2 regions of the Cupriavidus sp. FW305-3-2-15-C-LB2 genome follow, and region 1 is predicted to be linked to the other one. Evidence: predicted binding sites of a transcription regulator. Region 1 holds the regulator's gene; the other holds the start of a gene.
The links. The regulator NrdR, encoded in region 1, represses ribonucleotide reductase genes. The targets are predictions, from matches to a motif close to CACNANATNTNGTG.
Positions count from the first base shown of each region.

Region 1 (5,025 bases):
GCAGCACGAGCATGACGTCGATGTACGGCACGACATTGATGTCGGCGCTGGCCCGGCGGCGCGAGCCGCCACGGCGCTGAATGGCTGCCATTGCAGGACTCCTGGAAACGCCGGCCCGGGCTTGCGCCCGGACCGTCTGGATTAGATTCGATACGTGTGCGGTTAGCGTGCCTGCCGTTGCAGGATGTTCAGGAACTCTTCCATGAAGCTCTCGAACCGGATCGCCAGGCGGTCGATCTCCGTGGCATAGCGGTTGTAGGCGATCACAGCGGGAATGGCAGCGAACAGGCCGATCGCGGTCGCCACCAGCGCCTCGGCAATACCGGGGGCCACCGATGCGAGCGTCGCCTGCTGCACATTCGACAGGCCGCGGAAAGCGTTCATGATCCCCCAGACCGTGCCGAACAGGCCGATATACGGGCTCACCGAACCCACCGACGCCAGGAACGGCAGATGCGATTCCAGCACATCCATCTCGCGCTGGTAGGCCGCGCGCATCGCGCGCCGGGCCGCATCGAGCAGCGCGCCGGCTTCGTTGCCGCGCTCGCGCGCCTTCAGGAACTCGCCCATGCCGGATTCAAAGATCCGCTCCAGCGCGCCGGTGTTGTGGCGGTTGTTGACGGCACTGTTATATAGCGCCTGCAGGTCGCCGCCGGCCCAGAAGTCGCGTTCGAACCCCTCGGTCTGGGTGCGCGCCGAGCGCAGCGCCAGGTGCTTGCGGAAGATATAGGTCCACGAAAACAGCGACATGACGAGCAACAGCGCCATGACGGCCTGTGCCAGCAGGCTGGCGTGGAGCACCAGCGTTACGATCGACATGTCTTGCGTGACGGTCACGGGATTCATCGTGCGGACTTGATGGTAGCTAGAACGGGGTCGGGAATCGGGGCGGGACGGAAAGTGCTTCGATCGACACACCCAACACGGATCGCGCCAGAGGCCAGCATCAGCTCGCCACGCCAGGCTTCCTGGGTGAACTGGACCGACGCCGGGCCGACCCGGTCGATGCGCGTGCGGATCTCGAGCTGGTCATCCAGCCGGGCGGGCGCATTGTAGTCCACTGCCGTGCTGCGGACGATAAAGACCACGCCCGCCTCGTCGGCGAGCGATTGCTGCTCGATGCCGAGCGCACGCAGCCACTCGGTGCGGGCGCGCTCGAAGAACTTCAGGTAGTTGGCGTAGAACACTACGCCGCCCGCGTCGGTGTCTTCCCAGTACACCCGCAGGGTCCAGACAAAGTTTGTCATGGCCGCAATTGTAACGGAGAGCGATAGCGGTTTCGTGTAAACCCGCATGACGACTTTGCAACAGCAAGTTGCTGGCCAGCCCTTGCCAGCGCTTGCCTGGCGGGGCCGACGGCTTGCGGCGGGCGCCCGCCTCGCGCTACACTGCGCGCAACCATTCCATCTTGCGCGACTGGCGAAGTCAGTGGGCACTACCACGAGGAAGCGCAAGTTCTCTGGCGTGACGTTCATTGCGCGTTCGCGTAGCGTTCAGCACGCCTAGGCGTGAAGTTGCTTGCGCCTGCCGCTCGCCTGGGCAGCGAATGGGAAGCAGGGTGCGCCCTGCACCGACGGTTACAAGCCGCCGGTGCTGGTCGCCGCTAGCCTTCCCCGCGCGCCCTACCCCCGATGCGTGAATCGGATTCCCTATTTTTCAGACGAGTTTCGCCATGTTCGAACGCAGCCGTTTTACGATCGACCAGATCGACCCCGAGGTCTTTGCCGCCATCCAGCAGGAGAACCAGCGCCAGGAAGACCACATCGAGCTGATCGCCTCCGAGAACTACACCTCGCCGGCCGTGATGGCCGCCCAGGGTTCGCAGCTGACCAACAAGTACGCCGAGGGCTATCCCGGCAAGCGCTACTACGGCGGTTGCGAGTACGTCGACGTCGTCGAGCAGCTGGCCATTGACCGCGTCAAGCAGCTGTTCGGCGCCGAAGCCGCCAACGTGCAACCCAACTCGGGCTCGCAGGCCAACCAGGGCGTGTACTTCGCCGTGCTCAAGCCGGGCGACACCATCATGGGCATGAGCCTGGCCGAAGGCGGCCACCTGACCCACGGCATGGCCCTGAACATGAGCGGCAAGTGGTTCAACGTGGTCAGCTACGGCCTGAACGCCCAGGAAGACATCGACTACGACGCGCTGGAAAAGCTGGCCCAGGAGAAGAAGCCCAAGCTGATCATCGCCGGCGCCTCGGCCTTCGCGCTGCGCATCGACTTCGAGCGCATCAGCAAGGTTGCCAAGTCGATCGGCGCTTACTTCATGGTCGACATGGCCCACTACGCCGGCCTGATCGCCGCGGGTGTCTACCCGAACCCGGTGCCGCACGCCGACTTCGTCACCACCACCACGCACAAGAGCCTGCGCGGCCCGCGCGGCGGCGTGATCCTGATGAAGGCCGAGCACGAGAAGGCCATCAACTCGGCGATCTTCCCCGGCATCCAGGGCGGCCCGCTGATGCACGTAATCGCCGGCAAGGCCGTCGCCTTCAAGGAAGCGCTGACGCCTGAGTTCAAGGAATACCAGCAGCAAGTGGTGAAGAACGCCGCCGTGCTGGCCGAGACCCTGATCGCGCGCGGCCTGCGCATCGTCTCGGGCCGCACCGAAAGCCACGTGATGCTGGTTGACCTGCGCGCCAAGAACATCACCGGCAAGGAAGCCGAGCGCATCCTGGGCGAGGCGCATATCACCGTCAACAAGAACGCCATCCCCAACGATCCGGAAAAGCCGTTCGTGACCTCGGGCATCCGCCTGGGCTCGCCGGCCATGACCACGCGCGGCTTCAAGGAAGAAGAAGCCCGCATCGTCGGCAACCTGATCGCCGATGTGCTGGACAACCCGCACGACGCCGCCAATATCGCCAGCGTGCGCGAGCAGGCGGCAGCCCTGACCAAGCGTTTCCCGGTCTACGGCTGATGCATCGAGGCCGCCCATGCGGCTTCCGCATGAGCGGCCGGCAGCTCCGCAAGCCGGCGTCCTCGGGCACCGGCTTGCGGGCCTCGCCAACCCGCCCCGCCTCCGCAGAACGACAACACGGACAAGGCGACGGGGTTCAACTGAAGGTGGTCCGGCATGAAATGCCCCTTTTGCGGTCATTCCAATACCCAGGTACTCGACACGCGCATGTCGGAAGACGGCGATGCCGTGCGCCGGCGCCGCCGCTGCGAAGCCTGCGACCGCCGCTTCACCACCTATGAGCGGATCGAGCTGTTCTTCCCCGCCATCGTCAAGAAAAACGGCTCGCGCGTGGACTACACGCGCGCCAAGCTGAAGGATTCCATGCGCCTGGCGCTGCGCAAGCGCCCGGTCTCGGCCGAAGCCATCGACGAAGCCATCACCCGCATCGAAGAAAAACTGCTGGCACTGGGAGAGAAAGAAGTCCCCAGCAGCCAGGTCGGCGAACTGGTGATGCGCGAATTGCGCAAGCTCGACAAGATCGCGTATATCCGCTTTGCTTCGGTGTACCGGAGCTTTGAGGACGTGTCGGAATTCCGCGACGTGCTGGATGAGTTTGCGGCGTCCACCCCCCGGAAGGGGTAGCAAAAGTAACAAAATCGTTGTTTAATCCCCGTTGCATTTCCGCAAGGCCCGCTGTCGCATATTAAAAGGGCCCGGGATTGCAGACCAAAAAAAGAAGTTAACGAAGTCGGACGTCTTTTGACGGGGGTCAGAATGGGTCAACGCTGCCGCGGGGCAGCCGGCTTTGCCATGCTCGAAGCATTGGTGGCAATTGTCGTTCTGGCGGTTGGCGTGCTCGGCGTCGCCAGCCTGCTGCTGAATTCATCCCGCTTCACGCAACAAGCTTCCTACGACACCACTGCCATGCAGCTGGCCACCGAGATGGCCGAGCGCATGCGTGCCAATCCGGCCGTCTCGCAAACCGGCGCGGCGGCGGAAGCCATCATCCCGAACCGCTACTTCATCGACACTGCCACCGGGCAGCCGCCCGCGCTCACGGCAGCAAACAGCCCGTACGCGATCGCCTGCCCGGGCACGGCGGCCGGGTGCGCGCAGCAACTGGCGGATTTCGATGTCGCCGAGTTCTGGGAGCGTGTCAGCACAGGCCTGCCTGGCGGACGCGCCGTGATTTGCCGGGACATGGTCGCCTACGACCAGGCCACCGGCTTCTCATGGGGATGCACGCCATCGGCCACTGGCCGCGCGGACGACGCACCGATTGTCATCAAGATCGGCTGGATCTCCCGGCTTGCCGCCAGAACCGTCGCGGCACGGGTCGACATGTCCGACATGGGCACGCGCCCCCAGGTGGTCATCGTGGCCACGCAGGGCACGGTTAACTGACATGCGGAACGCCAGGATGTATCTCAACGCCGGCCGGCATCGTCAACTGGGGCTGTCGCTGGTGGAGCTGATGGTGGCGATGACGCTGAGCCTGCTCCTGATCATGGCTGCCGCGGCGCTCTACCTGACCGGACGAGCCAACTACAACAGCATCGATGACACCACTGCGCTGGATGAGAAAGGCCGTTTTGCGGTGGATACCGTGGTTCGGATCGTGCGCCAGGCCGCGTGGAGCAACTATGCGGGCAACAGCGCCGCGGCCTCTCCCGGCGCCAGCGGGCCTCCCGCGCCCAGCCCCGGAGGCGTCATGCTCACCACCACGAGCCTGTCGCCGACCATCAGCGGCCTCGACAGCTGCGGCGCCCCCGCGCAAGATCTCGGCAATCCGGCGCAAAACCTCGCGTGTCCGGCCCAAGCGGGTGCCGTGAACAAGAGCGATGTGCTGCAGGTCCGCTTCTTCGGCTCCGGCACGCAGCAGGACCGCACCGTCCCGGACAACAGCATGATCGACTGCTCCGGCAATGGCGTCGCCGAGCCGCAGGCCTGGGAAGACGCAGACCTAGCGCGCGGCATGGCGGTCTTCTATGTCAGCAACGATGCCGGCGGCATGCCTCAGCTGATGTGCGGCTATCGTCCACGGGACGCCGCCAACAAGGAAATCCTCACGGCCGGCACGGCGTACCAGGCTGTTTCGCTGATCTCAGGCGTTGAAGTCTTCC
Region 1 is NZ_JBYSZW010000038.1:55,196-60,220, reverse strand. It holds gene tolR (protein TolR) at 1-91, opposite strand, end outside; gene tolQ (protein TolQ) at 163-846, opposite strand; gene ybgC (tol-pal system-associated acyl-CoA thioesterase) at 843-1,247, opposite strand; ZMP/ZTP riboswitch at 1,403-1,548, shown strand; gene glyA (serine hydroxymethyltransferase) at 1,673-2,920, shown strand; gene nrdR (transcriptional regulator NrdR) at 3,077-3,544, shown strand; gene pilV (type IV pilus modification protein PilV) at 3,677-4,306, shown strand; gene AC3WRR_RS24370 (PilW family protein) at 4,323-5,025, shown strand, end outside.

Region 2 (5,025 bases), on a different contig from region 1:
GCGAATCCGGCAGCGGCAAGGAGCGCGCCGCGCGCGCCATCCACGCGACCAGCGGCCGGGCCGCGCATCCGTTTATCGCCGTCAACTGCGGCGCCATCCCCGAGAACCTGATGGAGTCCGAGTTCTTCGGCCATGTCAAAGGCGCCTTCACCGGTGCCGACGGGGAGCGCGGCGGCTTCTTCCAGGCCGCCAACGGCGGCACGCTGCTGCTCGACGAGGTGGCCGACCTGCCGCTGCCGATGCAGGTCAAGCTGCTGCGCGCGCTGCAGGAGCGCCGCGTGCGCAAGATCGGCGCCAGCCGCGAAGACGCCGTCGACGTGCGCGTGATGTGCGCCAGCCACAAGGACCTGGCGGCGATGGTGTCGGCCGGGCAGTTCCGGCAGGACTTGTACTACCGCCTGAACGTGCTGGCGCTGCGCATGCCCACGCTGCGCGAGCGCGGTGAAGACATCCCGGTGCTGGCGCGCGCCATCCTGGACCACCTGGCGGTGCGCTACGGCGACCCGCGCCCCAAGCGGCTGTCGCCGGCGGCGCTGCAACGGCTGGTGGCCTATCCGTTCCCCGGCAACGTGCGCGAGCTGGAGAACCTGCTGGAGCGCGCCTACGCCTTTGCCGAGAGCGAAGAGATCGAGCTGGCCGACCTGGGCCCGCTGGACGCCGGCGCCGAGCGCGCCGGGCTGATGCATGCCCCCGCGCCGGCGATGGCGCCCACCAACTATTCCGCCCCCTGGGGCGCCGCAGGCATGTGGGCGCCGGTGCCGCCGGCCGCCGCGCCCGCGCCGGCCCCGGCAGAGCCGCCGCCCGTGGTGCCGGCCCCGGCCAGCGCGCCCGAACCCGAGCCCGCCGGCGATCCCGCCGAACGCGCCTGCCGCGGCATCGTCTTCCCGATCGACCTGCAAGCCAGGCTGGAAGCCGTGGAGCGCGAGCTGATCCTGCAGGCGCTGGCGCAGACCAACTTCAACCGCACCGCGGCCGCGCCGCTGCTGGGCCTGAACCTGCGCCAGCTGCGCTACCGTATCCAGCAACTGGGCATCCGCGAGGCCATGGACGCCGCCGAACGCAGCACCGTGGAAGGCGAGGGCACGTCATGAGCAAGCCCGAGCACCGCTATCTGCCAGAGGCCGACGGCTGGGTCCCCGCCGCGCGCCGCGTGCCGTCACCAAACTTTGACGAGCGCCCGGCCGGCATGCCGGTGGACCTGGTGGTGCTGCACAACATCAGCCTGCCGCCCGGCCAGTTCGGCAGCGGCGACATCGAGGCCTTCTTCCAGAACCGGCTCGATCCCAACAAGCACCCCTACTTTGCCACCATCCACCAGGTGCAGGTGTCCGCGCACTTCCTGGTCACGCGCGAGGGGGAACTGGTGCAGTTTGTCCCGTGCACGCAGCGGGCCTGGCACGCCGGACAGTCCGACTTCTTCGGCCGCGCCCGCTGCAACGATTTCTCCATCGGCATCGAGATCGAGGGCTGCGACGACCTGCCGTTCACCCTGGCCCAGTACGACACCGTGGCCGCGCTGGTGCCGGCGCTGCTGGCCGCCTACCCGGTGCGCGCGATTGCTGGGCACAGCGACATCGCCCCGGGGCGCAAGACCGATCCCGGCCCGCATTTCGACTGGGCACGCTTTGCCAGGCAGGCCGGCGTGGCGCCCGGCATGTTGCCCTACCAGTGCCCTGGCGCGGCTGGCCAGGTGACGAATTCTTAACGTCATTCCCCATCCCCGTGCGCCCCGTTCCGGCGCACATGCCCTGCCTCGGGGTGGGGCTATCGCAACCTCGCAACAATCAAAAAAATTTTTGTGAAATGTGCAGTTGCGAACGGTCTGGCGAAAACCCTTGCGAGTATTAGGCTTGCGGGCATGTGGCGCTGCCGCATCGGCGCAACCGCCCCCGAAATAGCGCTTGTCAAGACTGGTCATTCGGATTCGTTTCACTATACTTAGCCCAGTTTCACGCATCACACACTATATCTAGTAGTCAAACCGGGGAGCCGGCCCCAAGGGTGAGTCAGGGATCACGAAGTTCGTGCATCGTCTCGAAACCGCCCGCTAAGGCCAGCGAATCACAAGAGTCCCTGGCGAAATGTTCACGTAAAGGCAGTCTATCCGCCCCCGACCTCACGCCGGGAGGGACGTTCTTTTCGCCGCATTTCGCCAGGGACTCTTTTGTCTCTTATTTCCAGGGTAAAAAAAGGAGTTCTCATGCAAACGGCCCAGAACGAAATCACCACGGGTGGCGCCGCCGCCGGTATTGCACCGACCGCGCAGCAGACCCCCGCCAACGCCGCCAATACGAACTACCCGGATCACAAGATCATTCGACGCAACGGCGCCGTGGTGGCTTTCGAGCCGTCCAAGATCGCCGTTGCCATGACCAAGGCCTTCCTCGCCGTGAACGGCGGGCAGGGCGCCGCGTCCGCGCGTGTGCGCGAGATCGTCGAGCAACTGACTGACAACGTCGTGCGCGCACTGGTGCGCAGCCGCCCCAACGGCGGCGCCATCCATATCGAAGACGTGCAGGACCACGTGGAACTGGCGCTGATGCGCTCGGGCGAGCATGAAGTGGCCCGCGCCTACGTGCTGTACCGCGAGAAGCGCAAGGACGAGCGCGCCCAGGCCAACGCCCAGGCCGTGGCCCGCGTGCAGGAAGGCGGCATCTCGGTCAACGTGACCGATGGCGGCGTCACGCACGTGCTGGACATCGCCGCGCTGCATGACCTGATCGACAACGCCTGCAGCGGCCTTGGCAACGCAGTGAGCGCCGAGCCGATCCTGAAGGAAACCCTGAAGAACCTGTACGAAGGCGTGCCGATGACGCAGGTGTACGACTCCGCCATCCTGGCCGCGCGTACCCTGATTGAAAAGGACCCGAACTACAGCCAGGTTACCGCCCGTATCCTGCTGCACACGATCCGCAAGGAAATCCTGGGTGCCGAAGTGACCCAGGGCGAGATGTCCAGCCGCTACGCCGAGTACTTCCCCAAGTTCATCGCCCGCGGCATCAAAGCCGAGCTGCTGGACGAAAAGCTGGCCACCTTCGACCTGGCCCGCCTGGGCGCCGCGCTGGACGCCGGCCGCGACTTCCAGTTCAACTACCTGGGCCTGCAGACCCTGTACGACCGCTACTTCCTGCATATCGATGAAACCCGCATCGAAATGCCGCAGGCCTTCTTCATGCGCGTGGCCATGGGCCTGGCGCTGAACGAGAAGGACCGCGAAGCGCGCGCCATCGAGTTCTACCAGCTGCTGTCGTCGTTCGACTTCATGTCGTCCACGCCGACGCTGTTCAACTCCGGCACCCGCCGCTCGCAGCTGTCGTCGTGCTACCTGACCACGGTGTCGGACGACCTGGAAGGCATCTATGAAGCGCTGAAGGAAAACGCGCTGCTGTCCAAGTTCGCCGGCGGCCTGGGCAATGACTGGACCAACGTGCGCGCACTCGGCTCGCACATCAAGGGCACCAACGGCAAGTCGCAAGGCGTGGTCCCGTTCCTGAAGGTGGTGAACGACACCGCCGTGGCCGTGAACCAGGGCGGCAAGCGCAAGGGCGCCGTCTGCGCCTACCTGGAAACGTGGCACCTGGACATCGAAGAGTTCCTGGAACTGCGCAAGAACACCGGCGACGACCGCCGCCGCACCCACGACATGAACACGGCCAACTGGATCCCGGACCTGTTCATGAAGCGCGTGATGGAAGGCGGCGAATGGACCCTGTTCTCGCCCGCCACCTGCCCGGACCTGCACGACAAGGTCGGCAAGGAATTCGAGAAGGCCTACCTGGGCTATGAAGCCAAGGCCGCCAGCGGCGAACTGAAGCTGTTCAAGAAGCTGCCGGCGCTGCAACTGTGGCGCAAGATGCTGGGCATGCTGTTCGAGACCGGCCACCCGTGGATCACCTTCAAGGATCCGTGCAACATCCGCAGCCCGCAGCAGCACGTGGGCGTGGTGCACAGCTCCAACCTGTGCACGGAAATCACGCTCAACACCAATGAGAGCGAGATCGCCGTCTGCAACCTGGGCTCGGTCAACCTGGTCGCCCACATGGCGAAGCAGGCCGACGGCACCTACGCGCTGGATCACGCCAAGCTGCAGAAGACCGTGCGCACCGCCATGCGCATGCTCGACAACGTGATCGACATCAACTACTACGCCGTGGACAAGGCGCGCAATTCCAACCTGCGCCACCGTCCGGTCGGCATGGGCATCATGGGCTTCCAGGACTGCCTGCACGTGCTGCGCACGCCGTATTCCAGCGATGCCGCCGTCAAGTTTGCCGATACCTCGATGGAAGCGGTGTGCTACTACGCCTACCACGCTTCGACCGAGCTGGCCGAAGAGCGCGGCCGCTACAGCAGCTATGAAGGTTCGCTGTGGGACCGTGGCATCCTGCCGCAAGACTCGCTCAAGCTGCTGGCCGAAGAGCGCGGCGGCTACCTGGATGTCGACATGTCCGCCACCATGGACTGGGACAGCCTGCGCGCCCGCATCAAGCAGCACGGCATGCGCAACTCGAACTGCATCGCGATCGCCCCGACCGCCACGATCTCGAACATCATCGGCGTGTCCGCCTGCATCGAGCCCACGTTCCAGAACCTGTACGTCAAGTCCAACCTGTCGGGCGAGTTCACCGTGGTCAATGACTACCTGGTGCGCGACCTGAAGGAACGCGGCCTGTGGGACGAAGTGATGGTTGCCGACCTGAAGTACTTCGACGGCTCGCTGTCGCGCATCGACCGCATTCCGCAAGACCTGCGCGACATCTACGCCACCGCGTTCGAAGTCGAGCCGACCTGGCTGGTGGAAGCCGCCAGCCGCCGCCAGAAGTGGATCGACCAGGCCCAGTCGCTGAACATCTACATGGCCGGCGCGTCGGGCAAGAAGCTGGACGACACCTACAAGCTGGCATGGGTGCGCGGCCTGAAGACCACGTACTACCTGCGCACGATGGCTGCGACCCACGTGGAGAAGTCCACCGTGTCGCGCGGCTCGCTGAACGCAGTGTCGTCGGGCAGCGACAGCGGCTCCGC
Region 2 is NZ_JBYSZW010000042.1:51,128-56,152, forward strand. It holds gene AC3WRR_RS25725 (sigma-54-dependent transcriptional regulator) at 1-1,091, shown strand, start outside; gene ampD (1,6-anhydro-N-acetylmuramyl-L-alanine amidase AmpD) at 1,088-1,705, shown strand; gene AC3WRR_RS25735 (ribonucleoside-diphosphate reductase subunit alpha) at 2,201-5,025, shown strand, end outside.
Region 2: a site for NrdR is predicted at 1,962-1,975, ahead of AC3WRR_RS25735 (ribonucleoside-diphosphate reductase subunit alpha). Genes of this name have one in related genera too.